DNA from 2 places in the Pseudomonas sp. S2_F03 genome. Region 1 is predicted to be linked to the other one. Evidence: predicted binding sites of a transcription regulator. Region 1 holds the regulator's gene; the other holds the start of a gene.
What was found. The regulator FliA, encoded in region 1, starts transcription of late flagellar genes. The targets are predictions, from matches to a motif close to CTAAAGTTTNNNNNNNNNNNGCCGNTAA.
Positions count from the first base shown of each region.

Region 2: AB4N76_RS13110 (methyl-accepting chemotaxis protein) is a predicted target of FliA. The motif match lies at 3,670-3,697, and genes of this name have one in related genera.

Region 1 covers NZ_CP162759.1:4,742,321-4,750,354, reverse strand. Annotated here, with positions in the region: gene AB4N76_RS22180 (chemotaxis protein CheA) at 1-1,700, opposite strand, end outside; gene AB4N76_RS22175 (protein phosphatase CheZ) at 1,756-2,544, opposite strand; gene AB4N76_RS22170 (chemotaxis response regulator CheY) at 2,567-2,938, opposite strand; gene fliA (RNA polymerase sigma factor FliA) at 3,106-3,846, opposite strand; gene fleN (flagellar synthesis regulator FleN) at 3,843-4,673, opposite strand; gene flhF (flagellar biosynthesis protein FlhF) at 4,790-6,124, opposite strand; gene flhA (flagellar biosynthesis protein FlhA) at 6,136-8,034, opposite strand, start outside.
Region 2 covers NZ_CP162759.1:2,770,041-2,778,074, reverse strand. Annotated here, with positions in the region: gene AB4N76_RS13125 (putative bifunctional diguanylate cyclase/phosphodiesterase) at 1-1,037, shown strand, start outside; gene AB4N76_RS13120 (NorM family multidrug efflux MATE transporter) at 1,143-2,540, opposite strand; gene AB4N76_RS13115 (LysR substrate-binding domain-containing protein) at 2,699-3,619, shown strand; gene AB4N76_RS13110 (methyl-accepting chemotaxis protein) at 3,809-5,785, shown strand; gene AB4N76_RS13105 (vWA domain-containing protein) at 5,909-7,348, opposite strand; gene AB4N76_RS13100 (hypothetical protein) at 7,403-7,909, opposite strand; gene AB4N76_RS13095 (hypothetical protein) at 7,914-8,034, opposite strand, start outside.

The DNA.
Region 1 (8,034 bases):
GAGAACCCTGGCGCAAAAATCAGGTTGTAGCACTCGGTATCGCTCAAGCGATCGGCCGCATCCTTGTCCATCACACCGCGTTTAACCGCGATGGAACGCAGGACGTTCGGGTCCATGCCTTTGCCGTCATCGGAAATCGACAGCAGGATGTGGTCGCCTTCCTGTTCGGCAGCAAGGACCACCCGGCCGCCACGGGACTTGCCCGAAGCTTCGCGTTCTTCCGGCGACTCGATGCCGTGGTCGACCGCGTTGCGTACCAAGTGGACCAGCGGGTCGGCCAGGGCCTCGACGAGGTTCTTGTCGAGGTCGGTTTCTTCGCCGACCAACTCCAGGTTGATCTCTTTCTTGAGCTGGCGAGCCAGGTCGCGAACCAGGCGCGGGAAGCGCCCGAACACTTTCTTGATCGGTTGCATCCGGGTCTTCATGACCGCGGTTTGCAAGTCAGCCGTGACCACGTCGAGGTTCGACACAGCCTTGGACATGGCCTCGTCGGCACTGTTGGCACCCAGGCGAACCAGGCGGTTACGCACCAGCACCAATTCGCCCACCATGTTCATGATTTCGTCGAGGCGAGCGGTATCGACCCGCACGGTGGTCTCGGCTTCGCTGGCCGGTTTTTCCGGTGGCGGCGCGGCTGGAGCACGGACCGGGGCCGGTGCAGCAGCGGCGGCTGGTTTCGGTGTTTCAGCTTTCGGTTCAGGCGCCTTGGCGACCGGGGCCGGTGCGGCAGCCTTGGCGACGGGTGCTGCGACATTCGATACAGCAGAACCTGTGCCGACTTCGCTGAACTTGCCTTTACCGTGCAATTCGTCGAGCAGCGATTCGAACTCGTGATCGGAGATCAGATCGCCACCCGCCGCCGCTGCAGTTGGCGCAGCAGGAACTGGCACAGAAGCAATGGCCGACTCCAGCGCATCCACCGCAAAGTTGCCTTTGCCGTGCAACTGGTCGAGCAGTGCTTCAAATTCGTCGTCGGTAATGTCGGAGCTATCGCCTGCCGCTTTCGGGGCGGCTGGTGCAGCTGGCGCGGCGGCCACGGCATCGACAGCGAACTGGCCTTTACCGTGCAGTTGATCGAGCAAGGACTCGAACTCGGCATCGGTGATTTCGTCGCTCGCAGCGGCGTCGCTCGCAGCGGCGTCGCTGGAAGGCGTTGGTGCAGGTGCAGCCGCCGGAGCCTCAGCTTGAGCCTTGACGGCATTGAGCGAGTCCAGCAGTTGTTCGAATTCGTTATCGGTGATGTCGCCCGATTCGGCTTCAGCGGCAGGCGCTTCAAACACTTCAGCGACCGGTGCAGCTTCATCAGCCGTTTGCGGCTCGGCCAGTCGGGCCAGAGCTGCCAGCAATTCAGGTGTGGCAGCCGTGATCGGGCTGCGCTCGCGGACTTCGCTGAACATGCTGTTCACCGCGTCCAGCGCTTCGAGCACCACGTCCATCAGTTCTGAATCAACGCGACGCTCACCCTTGCGCAGGATGTCGAACACGTTCTCGGCGATATGGCAGCACTCCACCAGCTCGTTGAGCTGGAGGAAGCCGGCGCCCCCTTTTACAGTGTGAAAACCGCGAAAAATTGCATTGAGCAAGTCCGCATCATCCGGTCGGCTCTCAAGCTCGACCAGCTGTTCGGACAGTTGCTCTAGAATCTCGCCGGCCTCAACCAGGAAATCCTGAAGGATCTCTTCATCGGCGCCGAAGCTCATGTATGGGGTGCTCCTAACAGGTTTAAAAACCTAAAAAACCTAGAATGCTAAAACTCTAAAATCCCAGGCTGGATAGCAAATCGTCCACATCGTCCTGACCGGACACAACGTCTTCTCTTTTATCGGCATGAATCTGCGGACCTTCACCCTGAGAGAGATGTTTTTGCGGATCTTTTTCAGCCAGCATCGATTCACGGTCATGTTCGATACCCGCAAAGCGGTCTACCTGGCTGGCCATGAGTACGAGCTTGAGCAAATTGCTTTCAACTTCGGTGACCAATTGGGTCACACGCTTGATGACCTGACCGGTGAGGTCCTGGTAATCCTGAGCCAGCAGGATGTCGTTGAGGTTGCTCGACACCATGCGGTTGTCTTCGATACTGCGAGTCAGAAAACCGTCGACCCGACGGGCCAGTTCACGAAACTCTTCAGCCCCGACTTCACGACGCATGAACCGGCTCCAGTCGGTGCTCAACGCCTGGGCTTCTTCGCTCAGGTTGTTGACCAGCGGCGTGGCGCTTTCCACCAGGTCCATGGTGCGGTTGGCCGCGGCCTCGGTGAGCTTGACCACATACCCCAGGCGCTCGGTGGCGTCCGTGATCTGTGACACTTCCTCGGCTTGCGGCATGTTCGGGTCAATCTGGAAGTTGACGATCGCGCTGTGCAGCTCGCGAGTGAGCTTGCCCACTTCCTGATACAGGCCGCGGTCACGGGTCTGATTGAGCTCATGGATCAGTTGCACAGCTTCGCCGAACCTGCCTTTTTCAAGGCTGGCGACCAGTTCGACGGCGTGTTTTTTCAGGGTCGATTCAAAATCGCCCAGTGAAGATTCTTTATGCTCCATAGCTCCCCCGTGGCGCAGTGGATCAACCGATGCGTTCGAAAATCTTCTCGATTTTTTCTTTCAACGCCTGGGCCGTGAAGGGTTTGACCACGTAGCCGTTTACACCGGCCTGGGCTGCTTCAATGATCTGCTCGCGCTTGGCTTCAGCGGTCACCATCAGCACCGGCAGGTGCTTGAGCTTTTCATCGGCGCGCACGTGACGCAGCAAGTCGATACCGGTCATGCCAGGCATGTTCCAGTCCGTTACCAGAAAGTCGATGCTCCCGCTGTTGAGAACCGGAATGGCAGTAGTGCCATCGTCGGCCTCGACCGTGTTGGTGAACCCAAGGTCACGCAACAGGTTTTTTATGATCCGCCGCATCGTTGAGAAGTCATCAACGATGAGGATTTTCATGTTCTTGTCCAATTCGACCTCCAAGCAGTCTTAAACGCGCCCAGCACCTGGACGCGCCATTTCAATCAATCCGGCAATGCATTCGATGACTGTCTGGAGCACAACAGATCGCAACCGGTGCCGTTCAAAACCGCACCAGCCACGTTCGCAGTGTCCCCACACTGCCTTCAGCGCGCTCGCCACTCCCCCAAACGCCCCCGCAAGCGGGCCGCGCACTGGCTGTGTAACTGGCTGACCCGCGATTCGCTGACCCCCAGGACCTCACCGATTTCCTTGAGATTCAACTCTTCGTCGTAGTACAGCGCCAACACCAGTCGCTCGCGCTCCGGCAAATTGGCAATCGCGTCCGCCAGCGCCGCCTGGAAGCGTTCATCTTCCAGATCGCGTGACGGTTCGAGATGAGCACTCGCGCCATCCTCGTGCAGCCCTTCGTGTTCGCCGTCTTGCAACAGATCGTCGAAACTGAATAGGCGGCTGCCCAGGGTGTCGTTCAAAATCCCGTAATAATCGTCGAGACTCAATTGGAGTTCGGCCGCAACCTCGTGATCTTTAGCGTCACGGCCGGTTTTAGCTTCAATAGAGCGAATTGCGTCACTGACCATGCGGGTATTTCGGTGGACCGAACGTGGCGCCCAGTCCCCCTTGCGCACTTCATCGAGCATTGCGCCGCGGATTCGTATGCCCGCGTACGTCTCGAAACTCGCGCCTTTGCTGGCGTCGTATTTGGTCGATACTTCCAGCAGGCCGATCATCCCGGCCTGAATCAAATCTTCAACCTGCACACTGGCTGGCAGACGCGCCAGCAAGTGGTAAGCAATGCGTTTGACCAGTGGCGCGTAACGCTCGATCAGCTCGTACTGCGCGTCACGCGCCGACTTCTTGTAGAGGTTGTAGCCACTGGCTGTCATAGGACGGGTCCTGCGGTCTGTTGCACGAGGCGCTCGACGAAAAACTCCAGGTGCCCACGCGGGTTGGCAGGCAACGGCCAGGTATCGACCTTCTGAGCGATGGCCTTGAACGCCAGGGCACACTTGGAACGCGGGAAGGCTTCGTACACGGCGCGCTGTTTCTGCACGGCCTTGCGCACACTTTCGTCGTAAGGCACCGCGCCGACGTATTGCAGGGCGACGTCGAGGAAGCGATCGGTGACTTTGGTCAACTTGGCGAACAGGTTGCGACCTTCTTGCGGGCTCTGGGCCATGTTGGCCAGGACACGGAAGCGGTTCATGCCGTAATCGCGGTTGAGCAATTTGATCAGCGCGTAGGCGTCAGTGATCGAGGTGGGCTCATCGCAGACCACCAGCAATACTTCCTGGGCCGCTCGAACAAAACTGACTACCGAGTCACCAATACCTGCAGCGGTGTCGATGACCAGTACGTCGAGGTTGTCGCCAATATCACTGAACGCCTGGATCAGGCCGGCGTGTTGCGCCGGGCTCAGGTGAACCATGCTCTGTGTACCGGACGCCGCCGGAACGATTCGAATACCGCCCGGCCCTTGCAACAGAACGTCGCGCAGCTCGCAGCGGCCTTCGATCACGTCGGCCAGGGTACGTTTGGGTGTCAGTCCCAGCAGGACGTCAACGTTCGCCAGGCCCAGGTCAGCGTCCAACAGCATGACGCGACGGCCGAGCTCAGCCAGGGCCAGCGACAAATTCACTGACACGTTAGTCTTGCCGACGCCACCCTTGCCGCCGGTCACCGCGATCACCTGTACGGGATGCATGCTGCCCATGTTATTTCTTTACCTTGTCTTGCATAGACGGAGGCCACATTACTGGCTGCGCGTTCGCAATTGGAACAATGCATGGCAGACCATCGATGTAGGTACAAAAACTGTTCATTACTACCTTAGCCAACCTGCTTGGTCGGGCTGTGGTAAATATCAGCGAACATGTCAGCCATGGCTTCTTCGCTGGGTTCTTCCTGCATTTGTACGCTGACGGCACGGCTGACCAGTTGATGACGACGCGGCAGATGCAAATCATCCGGAATCCGCGGACCGTCAGTCAGGTAGGCCACCGGTAACTCATGACTGATCGCCAGGCTTAACACCTCGCCCAGACTTGCCGTTTCATCCAGTTTAGTCAGGATGCAGCCAGCGAGCCCGCAGCGCTTGTAACTGTGATAAGCGGCTGTTAGAACCTGTTTCTGGCTGGTGGTTGCCAATACCAGATAATTTTTTGATTTGATGCCACGTCCGGCCAGGCTTTCAAGCTGCATGCGCAGTGCCGGATCGCTGGCCTGAAGGCCCGCGGTATCGATCAGCACTACGCGTTTGCGCAGCAGCGGCTCCAGTGCCTGAACCAGGGACTGGCCCGGGTCGACGTGGGTTACCGACACATTGAGGATACGCCCCAACGTCTTGAGCTGCTCCTGGGCACCGATGCGGAAGCTGTCCATGCTCACCAGCGCGATGTTCTGCGCGCCATACTTGAGCACGTAACGGGCCGCGAGCTTGGCCAGCGTGGTGGTCTTGCCCATGCCGGCAGGACCGACCATGGCAATCACACCGCCCTCTTCCAGTGGTTCGACTTCCGGCGTGGCAATCATCCGCGCCAGGTGCGCCAGCAACATGCGCCAGGCCTGACGGGGCTCATCGATGTCGGGAACCATCGCCAGCAAATCGCGGGACAACGGGCCGGACAAGCCGATGCGTTGCAGGCGACGCCACAGATTGGCCTGGGCCGGACGGCTGCCTTGCAGTTGATTCCAGGCCAGCGAGCCGAGCTGCACTTCCATCAGTTCGCGCAGGCTGTTGAGTTCGAAACGCATCGAGTCGAACGCACGCGGATCCACGCCGCCCGCGGCAGGTGCCGGTGCTGGCGCAGCGCGACGCGGCTCGGCGTAGGTCGGCTCGATCAGCGGCTCGGCGGCGGTCAGCGGCAGACCGGCGAACAGCTGGCGATTGGTGGTCTTGTCGCCGTCAGTTTCGCCATCGCCACGCAGGCTCAGTTCGGCCTGGGCGGTGACGATCCGCGACTGGGTCTTGCGCAGCTCATCCTCGAGTTCCATGTTCGGAACACGCGGGGCCAGCGCCGACAACTTGTAATCCAGGGCAGCCGTCAGCTCGACACCACCGGCGATCCGGCGATTGCCAATAATGGCCGCATCGGCGCCCAGCTCATCACGAACCAGTTTCATGGCCTGACGCATATCGGCGGCGAAAAAACGCTTAACTTGCATAAACCACTACCTCAGCCGTTGGGCCCTACTGTCGCAACGATGGTCACTTGCTTGTTGTCAGGGATTTCCTGATAAGCCAACACATGCAAACCCGGGACTGCCAGTCGGCCAAATCGCGACAACATTGCGCGAACCGGACCGGCCACCAGCAGAATCACCGGTTGACCTTGCATTTCCTGACGCTGCGCCGCATCGATCAACGAGCGCTGCAGCTTCTCCGCCATGCTTGGCTCCAGCAGAACACCCTCTTCCGAGCCTTGTCCTGCCTTCTGAAGACTATTGAGCAATATCTGTTCCAACCTTGGCTCCAGAGTGATCACTGGTAGCTCGGAGTCAGTGCCTACAATGCTTTGCACGATTGCGCGCGATACGCCGACGCGCACTGCGGCCACCAATGCGGCAGTATCTTGACTCTTGGCCGCATTGTTGGCGATCGCTTCGGCGATGCTGCGAATATCGCGCACGGGCACCTGTTCGGCCAGCAGCGCCTGCAACACCTTGAGCAGTTGCGACAGCGAAACCACGCCCGGCACCAATTCCTCGGCCAGTTTAGGCGAGCTTTTGGCCAGCAACTGCATCAGTTGCTGGACTTCTTCGTGACCGATCAGTTCGCTGGAGTGCTTGTACAGAATCTGGTTCAAGTGGGTTGCCACGACCGTACTGGCATCGACCACGGTGTACCCGAGCGATTGCGCCTGGGCCCGCTGGCTGATTTCGATCCAGACCGCCTCCAGGCCAAATGCCGGATCTTTGGCAGTTATGCCATTAAGCGTACCGTAAACCTGCCCCGGGTTGATCGCCAGTTCGCGATCCGGATAAATCTCCGCCTCGGCCAGGATCACCCCCATCAACGTCAGGCGATAGGCACTCGGCGCCAGATCGAGGTTGTCACGGATATGCACGGTCGGCATCAGGAAGCCCAGATCCTGGGACAGCTTCTTGCGTACGCCCTTGATCCGCGCCAGCAACTGACCACCCTGATTGCGGTCCACCAGCGGGATCAAGCGGTAGCCGACTTCAAGGCCAATCATGTCGATTGGGGTGACGTCATCCCAGCCAAGCTCTTTGGTTTCCATGGCGCGGGCCGGCGAAGGCAGCAGTTCCTGCTGACGCTTGACCTCTTGCAGCGCCTGAACCTTGACCACGTTCTGTTTTTTCCAGAACAGGTAGGCACCACCGGCGGCGACGGCGGCCATGCTCAAGAACGAGAAGTGCGGCATGCCGGGCACCAGGCCCATCACCGCCATCAAGCCAGCGGCCACCGCCAACGCTTTGGGCGAGGCGAACATCTGGCGGTTGATTTGCTTGCCCATGTCTTCCGAACCGGAAGCACGGGTCACCATGATCGCCGCAGCGGTGGACAACAGCAGTGATGGCAATTGCGCCACCAAACCGTCACCGATGGTCAGCAGCGCGTAAACCTTGCCTGCGTCGGCAAATGACATGTTGTGCTGGAAGATACCAACCGCCATGCCGCCGATCAGGTTGATGAACAGAATCAGCAGGCCGGCGATGGCGTCACCGCGCACGAACTTACTGGCACCGTCCATGGAACCGTAGAACTCGGCCTCCTGAGCGACTTCCATCCGGCGCAGCTTGGCCTGGTTCTGATCGATCAGGCCGGCATTGAGGTCGGCGTCGATCGCCATTTGTTTGCCGGGCATCGCATCGAGGGTGAATCGCGCACTTACCTCGGAAATCCGCCCGGCGCCCTTGGTCACCACGACGAAGTTGATAATCATCAAAATCGCGAACACTACGATACCGACCACGTAGTTACCGCCGATCACCACCTCACCGAAGGCCTGGATCACCTTACCGGCGGCAGCATGACCGTCCTGGCCGTGGAGCATCACCACTCGCGTCGAGGCCACGTTCAGCGCCAGCCGCAACAGCGTCGCCACCAGCAG
Region 2 (8,034 bases), 2.0 Mb from region 1:
GTGCGCCTCAGCGCGCCGAATGGATGGCCGAGCGCATCACCGAAGCACTGGCAGAACCTTACTGGGTCGACGGCGAAAGCCTGTTGATCGGGTCCAGCCTGGGCATTGCCCACGCCCGGGTCCAGGCCGGCGCCGACCCGCTGATGTGGCACGCGCACATCGCCATGCAGCAAGCCAAGAGCACGCAAGGCTGCACCTTTCACATCTTCAACGAACGCATCAACCGCAACGCCCGCAGCATGGCCGATCTCGAAAGCGAGTTGCGCCGGGCTTTGCGGCGTGACGAGCTCGAACTGCACTACCAACCCCGCCTGAACCTGGATGACGGCCAGATCGTCGGCCTTGAAGCCCTGGTGCGCTGGCGACACGCCGAGCGCGGTTTGTTGCCACCGAGCGAATTCGTACCGCTGGCCGAGCAAAGCGGTTTGATCGTGCCGCTTGGTTACTGGGTGATTTCCCGGGCCCTGCGCGACATGCAGGCCTTGCGTGAGCAGGGGCTGCCGGCGTTGCACATGGCGATCAACCTGTCGTTCCGGCAGTTTCAGGACAGCCAATTGCTGTCCACGTTGAGCCGGTTGATTGCCGAGCGTGGTGTCGAAGCGCAGTGGCTTGAATTCGAACTGACGGAAACCGCGGTGATGCGTCGCAGCGATCTGGTCAAGCAAACCATGGACGCCCTCGGGCGGCTGGGCGTGCGCTTCTCGCTGGATGACTTCGGCACCGGGTTCTCGTCCTTCGTGCACCTCAACAGCCTGCCGATCGCGTTGCTGAAGGTCGACAAGAGCTTTGTCGGCGGCATGGAAGAACGTGAGGAGAATCGCAAACTGGTCCACGCGATGATCAACCTGGCGCACAACCTCAATCTCGAGGTGGTTGCCGAAGGGGTGGAAACACCGGAACAGCTGGATCTGTTGCGCGGTTTTGGCTGCGATCAGGTGCAGGGCTACCTGATCAGCAAGCCACTGCCGTTGGCGGAGCTCGTTGAGTATTTGACGTCAGCCAGCGATCAGCAGCCAGTGCTGGAAGTCGTGAACTAGCGAGGATCCTGTAGGAGCAAGGCTTGCCCGCGATGCAGGCGACACGGTCTTGCAGGCACACCGCGTTATCGTTCATCGCGGGCAAGCCATGCTCCTACAGGGATCTCAGTCTGGCTGAGGGATTTCGAAACGCTGGTGTGACGACGGCTCCTGCCGAATCATCCGCTTCATCTTCCACTCGAACGCCAGCGTCAGACTCACCGCCGCAAACGCCAGCCCCAGCGCCAGCCCCCACCAGACGCCCGTCGGCCCCCAGTGCACATGGAAGGCCATCCACCACGCGGCCGGTGCGCCAATCAGCCAGTAACAGCCCAACCCGACCAGGAATGTGGTCTTGGCGTCCTTGAGCCCGCGTATGCAGCCCATGGCGATGGTCTGTGTGCCGTCGAACAGCTCAAACCAGGCCGCCACCGCCAGCAGGCTCACAGCCAGGTTGATAACGTCGCGAAAGGCCGGGTCGTTCTGGTCCAGGAACAGGCCGACCAACTGGTTCGGCAGGAACCAGAAGACCATGGCGAAACCGAGCATCGCAGCCGCGCCGAAAGCAATCCCGACCCGGCCCGCCAACCGCGCATCCAGTAACTGCCCGGCGCCGTAGTGTTGGCCGATACGCATGGTGATCGCGTAGGAAATCCCGGCCGGTATCATGAACGCGACCGACACGATCTGCAGGGCGATCTGGTGCGCCGCCAACTGCGTGCTGCCCATGGTGCCCATGCACAGCGCGGCGAACGCAAACAGCCCGACCTCCACCGCATATGTGCCGCCAATCGGCAGGCCGAGGCGCCACAGCTCCTTCAAATACCGACGGTTAGGTCGCGACAGGCCCTGGCGCAAGGGGTAGGCGTCATACGCCGGGTGCCGACGGATGTGCACCGCCAGCGCCACGGCCATCAGGTTGGCAACAATCGCCGTCACCAGTCCGATACCCATCAGCCCGAGTTTCGGCAGGCCGAACATACCGGTGATCAAGGCGTAGTTGAGCAGGAAGTTCGCCACCGTACCGCCGAGGCTGATCACCATGACCGGCGTCGCCCGGCCAATGGCGCTGGTGAAACCGCGCAGGGCCATGAAGCTCAGGTAACCGGGCAGGGCGAACGGCAGGATTAGCAGAAACTGCCCGGCCGCGTGGACGTTGGACTCGGTCTGGCCAAACAGCAACAGCACAGGCTTGAGATTCCACAGCAGCAGCCCGGCCACCAGTGCCATCAACCACGCCAGCCACATACCGGCCTGGGTCAGCCGCGCAGCGCCGATGATGTCGCCTGCGCCCTGACGAATCGCCACCAGGGTGCCGACGGCGGCAATCACGCCGATGCAGAAAATCGACACGAACGAATAGCTCGCTGCCCCCAGACTGCCACCGGCCAATGCCTCGGGACTCAGGCGCGCCATCATCAAGGTGTCGGTGAGGACCATCAGCATGTGCGCCAACTGCGAGGCAATCAGCGGCCCCGCCAGCCGCAGGATGGCCCCGAGTTCAATACGCGCTGGATGCTTCATGGTCATCACGCTCGATTATCAAAGTGAACTGGAAAGGGTCGATTCTCGGCGCTTCAAGGGGTTTGCACAAAGGGATAAAAAGGATGGGTAGCATGAGTCAAACTCATGCGATGGAGATTCTGCTAGGGTAAGCGGATTGCGCTATAGGAGCTTTCCGCATGTCTCGTCGTCTTCCTCCCTTATATGCCTTGCGCGCATTTGAAGCGGCGGCTCGGCATAGCTCGTTTACTCGCGCCGCCGAAGAATTGTCGATCACCCAGAGTGCCGTCAGCCGACACATTCGTACACTCGAAGAGCATTTTGCCTGTCGGCTGTTTCACCGTAGTGGACGCAACCTGCAGTTGACCGAGTCGGCACGGCTGATTTTGCCGGGCATTCGTGACGGTTTCTCCGCCCTGGAACGCGCTTGCAATACCTTGCGCGCCGAAGACGACATCCTGCGCATGAAAGCCCCTTCGACATTGACCATGCGCTGGCTGCTGGCGCGGCTCAGCCGCTTTCGGCACCTGCAGCCGGGCAATGAAGTGCAACTGACCAGTGCCTGGATGGACATCGACTCGGTGGACTTCAATCAGGAACCGTTCGACTGCGCCGTGATCCTCAGCAACGGGCATTTCCCGCCGGACTGGGAAGCGACGCTGCTGTTCCCGGAGGAGCTGATTCCGGTGGGCGCGCCGAATCTTCTGAACGATCAGCCGTGGGACGTTGCACGCCTGGCCAGCACCGAACTGCTGCACCCGACGCCGGATCGTCGCGACTGGCGCAGTTGGCTGGACCGCATGGGCCTGACCGATCAGGTCTCGCTCAAGGGCGGGCAGGTGTTCGACACATTGGAGCTGGGCATGATTGCCGCCGCCCGGGGCTACGGCGTGTCCATGGGGGATTTGTTGATGGTGGCGGAGGATGTCGCGCAGGGGCGTTTGAGTTTGCCGTGGCCGACCGCCGTTGCCAGCGGTGAGAATTATTACCTTGTCTGGCCGAAAACCCGCCCCGGAGGTGATCGTTTGCGCCGGCTCAGCGATTTTCTGTTGGGTGAAGTCCGGGCGATGGAATTACCGGATGTGCAGCGTTTGAGCTGAATCGATAGAGCTGGCGTGATAGAGGCCTTGCGCCATATCCCGGCTATTTACTCAAGTATTCAGAATCGCCGCCGAAAATCTGCAAATGGAACCTTCGTGCAGGTCCAGCGCTGTTCCCATTATTAGAAAAATTTTGCTGAGTGTGCAGCCCGATCAAACAGGGGGCAGGGCGCTCGGCCAGGAGTTGTCATGTCTCAACCCCGTGCCCGGATTGCCTCACAGCTTGGCCTTGCGCTTGCCGTGATACTGGCGATTGTCATCACTGGCAGTACCGTGTTCGCCCTGCGTTCGCTGGACACTGCCAACCTCGCGACCCGCGAAGAGCACCTGGCCAGTGAAGCCCGGTTACTGGCCGATCAGTTGAGTACCTTCCACGGTACTTTGCGCGAAAGCACCCAGCGTCTGAGCGGCCTGTTCGAGAAGCGCTTCAGCTCCGGCCTGAGCCTGCACCCGGATGAGCCGGTGACGGTGGCCGGTGTGCAGACCCCGGGGCTGCACCTGGGCAGCGAAGTGTTGAACAACAACTTCAAGGAAGTCGACGAGTTCAAGCAAATGACCGCCGGTGTGGCCACGTTGTTCGTGCGCAGTGGCGAAGACTTCATTCGGGTCAGCACCTCCCTGACCAAACAGGACGGCAACCGCGCCATCGGCACGCTGCTTGACCACGCCCATCCGGCGTATGCGCGTTTGATGTCGGGGCAGAGCTACGTGGGACGCGCCCTGCTTTTCGAACGTTCCTACATGACGCAATACACCCCCGTACGCGACAGCAGCGGCAAGGTGATTGCCGTGCTGTTCGTAGGGTTCGATTACACCGACGCGCAGAACGCCCAGTTCGCCAACCTCAAGCGCTTCCGTATCGGCCAGACCGGTTCGCTGGCGTTGCTGGATGAACAAAACAAATGGTTGGTGCCGCCGGCGGGCGTGCAGGCACTGGATCAAGCAGTTGCGGCCATCGTCGACCTGGCGAAAACACCGGGCAAGGGTGATTTCTGGGGCGACAAATCGGAAGACTTCTACAGCGTAGCCGTGCCGTTCGACGGCGGACCATGGTCGGTGGTGGCGAACATGCCCAAAGCCGAAATCAGTGCCGTGACCTGGAGTGTCGGCATTCAATTGGCCATCGGCAGTCTGCTGGCGATGCTGATCGCGGTCGGTTCAGCCGTCTGGCTGTTGCGCAGCAAGCTCGCACCGCTGAGCGATCTGGTGCGCCAGGCCGAAGCCTTGGGCGCCGGTGATTTGAGCGTGCGCCTGAACGTGTCGAGCAACGATGAGATCGGTCAACTGGCCCGCGCGTTCAACCAGATGAGCCAGGCCCTGTCGACCATGGTCGAGCACATCCGCAAAGCCTCGCAGGAGGTCAACAGCCGCGCCCAGGCATTGTCCGGCCTGTCCGGTGGCGCCTATGAAGGGATGGAGCAACAGTCCGGCGAAATCACCAGCATGGCCGGCGCCGTGGAAGAGTTCAGCGCCACGTCCCTGAACATTGCCGACAACATGGGCAACACTCAGCGTCTGGCCCAGGAAAACGCACAACAAACCCAGATCGGTCGTACGTCGATGGGTGAAGCGTCCTCGTCGCTGGAGCAAATCGCCAGCGCACTGAACAGCACCGCGACGGTGATCAACACCCTCGGTCAGCGCTCACAAGAAATCGGCGGCATCGTCGGGGTGATCACCTCGATTGCCGAACAGACCAACCTGCTGGCACTGAACGCCGCCATCGAAGCGGCCCGTGCCGGTGAACAGGGCCGTGGTTTTGCGGTGGTTGCCGATGAGGTGCGCAACCTGGCTTCGCGTACTCGTCAGGCCACTGACGAAATTTCCGGGATGATCAGCAGCATCCAGCAGGAAACCGGCAACGCCATCAGCACCATGGAGCAGGGCAATGTGTTGATGCAGGAAGGTTTGTCGCGTAACGCCAACGTGGCTTCGGCCTTGGCGCGAATCGACGAGCAGAGCCGTTCGGCCGGTCAGCAGTTTGCGGCGATTACCACCGCGACCCAGGAGCAAAGCAGCACCGCAACGTTGCTGAGTAGCAACCTGCAAAGCATTGCGCTGGCCAACAGTGAGCAGCGCGAAGTGGTGTCCAACCTGGCGGTGACGGCCAAGGAGCTGGAGAAGCTCGCGGCGGACTTGCGCCAAGAGGTTGACCGGTTTCGTTGAGGCGTCTCTGAAATAGCTTTCGCGAGCAGGCTCACTCCTACAGGGTTATGTGTCGATCACATATCCAGTGTGGGAGCGAGCTTGCTCGCGATGGGGTCACCTCAATTCAGGATCTATTCCCGGCTAGTCGCACTTGGCATTGCTCGATACTTCCTTGCTTGCCTGTTTCAACTGATTGGCCAATTCAGACGCATTGGTGCTGTTGTAAACCCGGCCACCGGTGTTTTCGGCGATGCAGCGCGACGGGCCACCGGCGCCGATTTTCACCACGTTGACCCGTAGTCGCGGTTGTTCCTTGGCGATTCGGCGCGACACGGCGCAGGCGTCTTTCTGGCAGCCGTCTTCACCGTCGACGAACATCACGATCACGGCATCGTTATTGCGCCCGTCAACGGTGCTGGCCGCGTAGGCCAGGCTGTCAGCCAGCGGTGTACCGTCGTTGGGAACCAGGCCTCGAATCCCGTTGATCAGCCGCGGGCGATCGCCAAATCTGAACACGCCCTGGTCCGGTGTTCTTTCACAACCGGCGAAGGTGATCAGGCGCGTGTCGATCTTCGGGTCCAGCCCGTTGATCATGCCGGCCAACGAGTCCTTGGCGACGTCCATGCGGCTCGGCTTGGCGAAGATCTGTTGGGTGCGGTTCACGTCCAGGTACTTGTTCAGCTCATTGCCGAAGAACCAGTCTTCGTCGGCTTTCACGGACTTGATGTTCAAATCCATCGAGCCTGAGGTGTCGAGCACCACCACGAATTGCGGGATCTTGGCGTCAGGCGCTTTTTTGCGGCAGGCGAAGTTATCCAGCGTCGGGGCCGGAGGTGGCGGCGGTGGCGGTGGCGGTGGTGGTGGCGGCGGCGCGGCCACTACCGGTTTTGGTGGTGGGACCGGCTTGGGTGGTGGCACCGGTTCTGGCGCGGGTTCTGGTTCTGGAGCAGGCTCCGGTTCCACAACAGGCTCGGGAACAGGCTCGACCGGTTTTTCCACCGGCGTTACAACTGGCGCAACAGGCGCTACCGGCGGAGCCACGACGACCGGTTCACGGTGCAGGAACCACCAGAGCCACAGCGCCAGAAGCAGCAACAGCAGCGCGAGCAGGGCTGCCGCAATCCACCAGCCACGCCGTGACGGCGGTACGATCGGCGCCACCGGAACAACCGGCGGTACGATCGGTTTTGGCGGGCGCTGGTTCCAGCGCACCACCAACGGCTCACCGTTGAGGCTGTAGAGTTTGTCCAGCTCAGGCGTGCCGAGCAGGCTGCGCAGGTCATCCGCTACCGTGGGCTGACCGCGTTTTTGCAGTTCGTCCGCCAGCTGTCCCAAGGACGTCTGACGCACTTCATAGGTTTCCAGCAAACGTCGTTGCGCGTCCTCGTTGAGGTCGGCGTAGGGCGTGGGTTGCCCACCCAGTTCGGTCCACCATTCCAGCACGTCACCACTGCCCATTCGCGGGATGGCGAAGAGACTGGCGACGGTCGGCGGAAAGTGTTTCTGGATGAGGGCGACTTTGGCTTGCAGCGCACTCATCCCCTCCGGTGTGGCTTGCGCATCCCTGATGACCCGCTGCATGACGACGATTCCTGAAAAAGTGCAGGCATCCAGGAGATGCCTGCGGGGTGAACATTACTCTTCGTAACCGAGGCTGAATTGCAGCTGATTGACCTTCTTCTGCAACGCCTTCAGTTGTTCCTGCTTGGCCGCCAGCGATGCTGGAGTGGCTTTGGTCGTTGGCGCCGCTTGCGAGGCCTTGAGTTGCTGCTCGATGCTGGCAATCTGCTTCTGCACACTGCTTTCGTTGCCACGCCGAGCCTTGAGCGAGCTTAGCAACTGACTCAAAGACTGATTCAGCGCTGCCTGGGATTTCTGCTGGCTCGCCAGATCGGCTTTAGTGCTCAGTTGCTGGGCCTGAATGTCCGCGTACACCTGATGGAACATTGCGTTTTGCTGGCGGGACTCGCTCAGGGCCAGCTCCTTCTGCTTGACCTGATCGCTGTAACCACCGGAGTAGTCGCAGTTCATCTTGGTCAGCATGCTGCTGTCGCGATTGGTCGAATCGCATTCGCCGGGCTTCGTCGCGCAACCGCTCAGGGCCAGGACGGCGGTAAGGACCGCCAGCTGTCGTAGTGTCATGTGCTTAGCCCAGGGTGATCGCGGAGCGTTGGCTGTACAGACCGTCGACTTCCTTCTGCAGGGCCGTGACTTTCTGGTTCATTTTCGCAATGTTCATGTCCACTTGCTTGATCTCGGCACCTTGT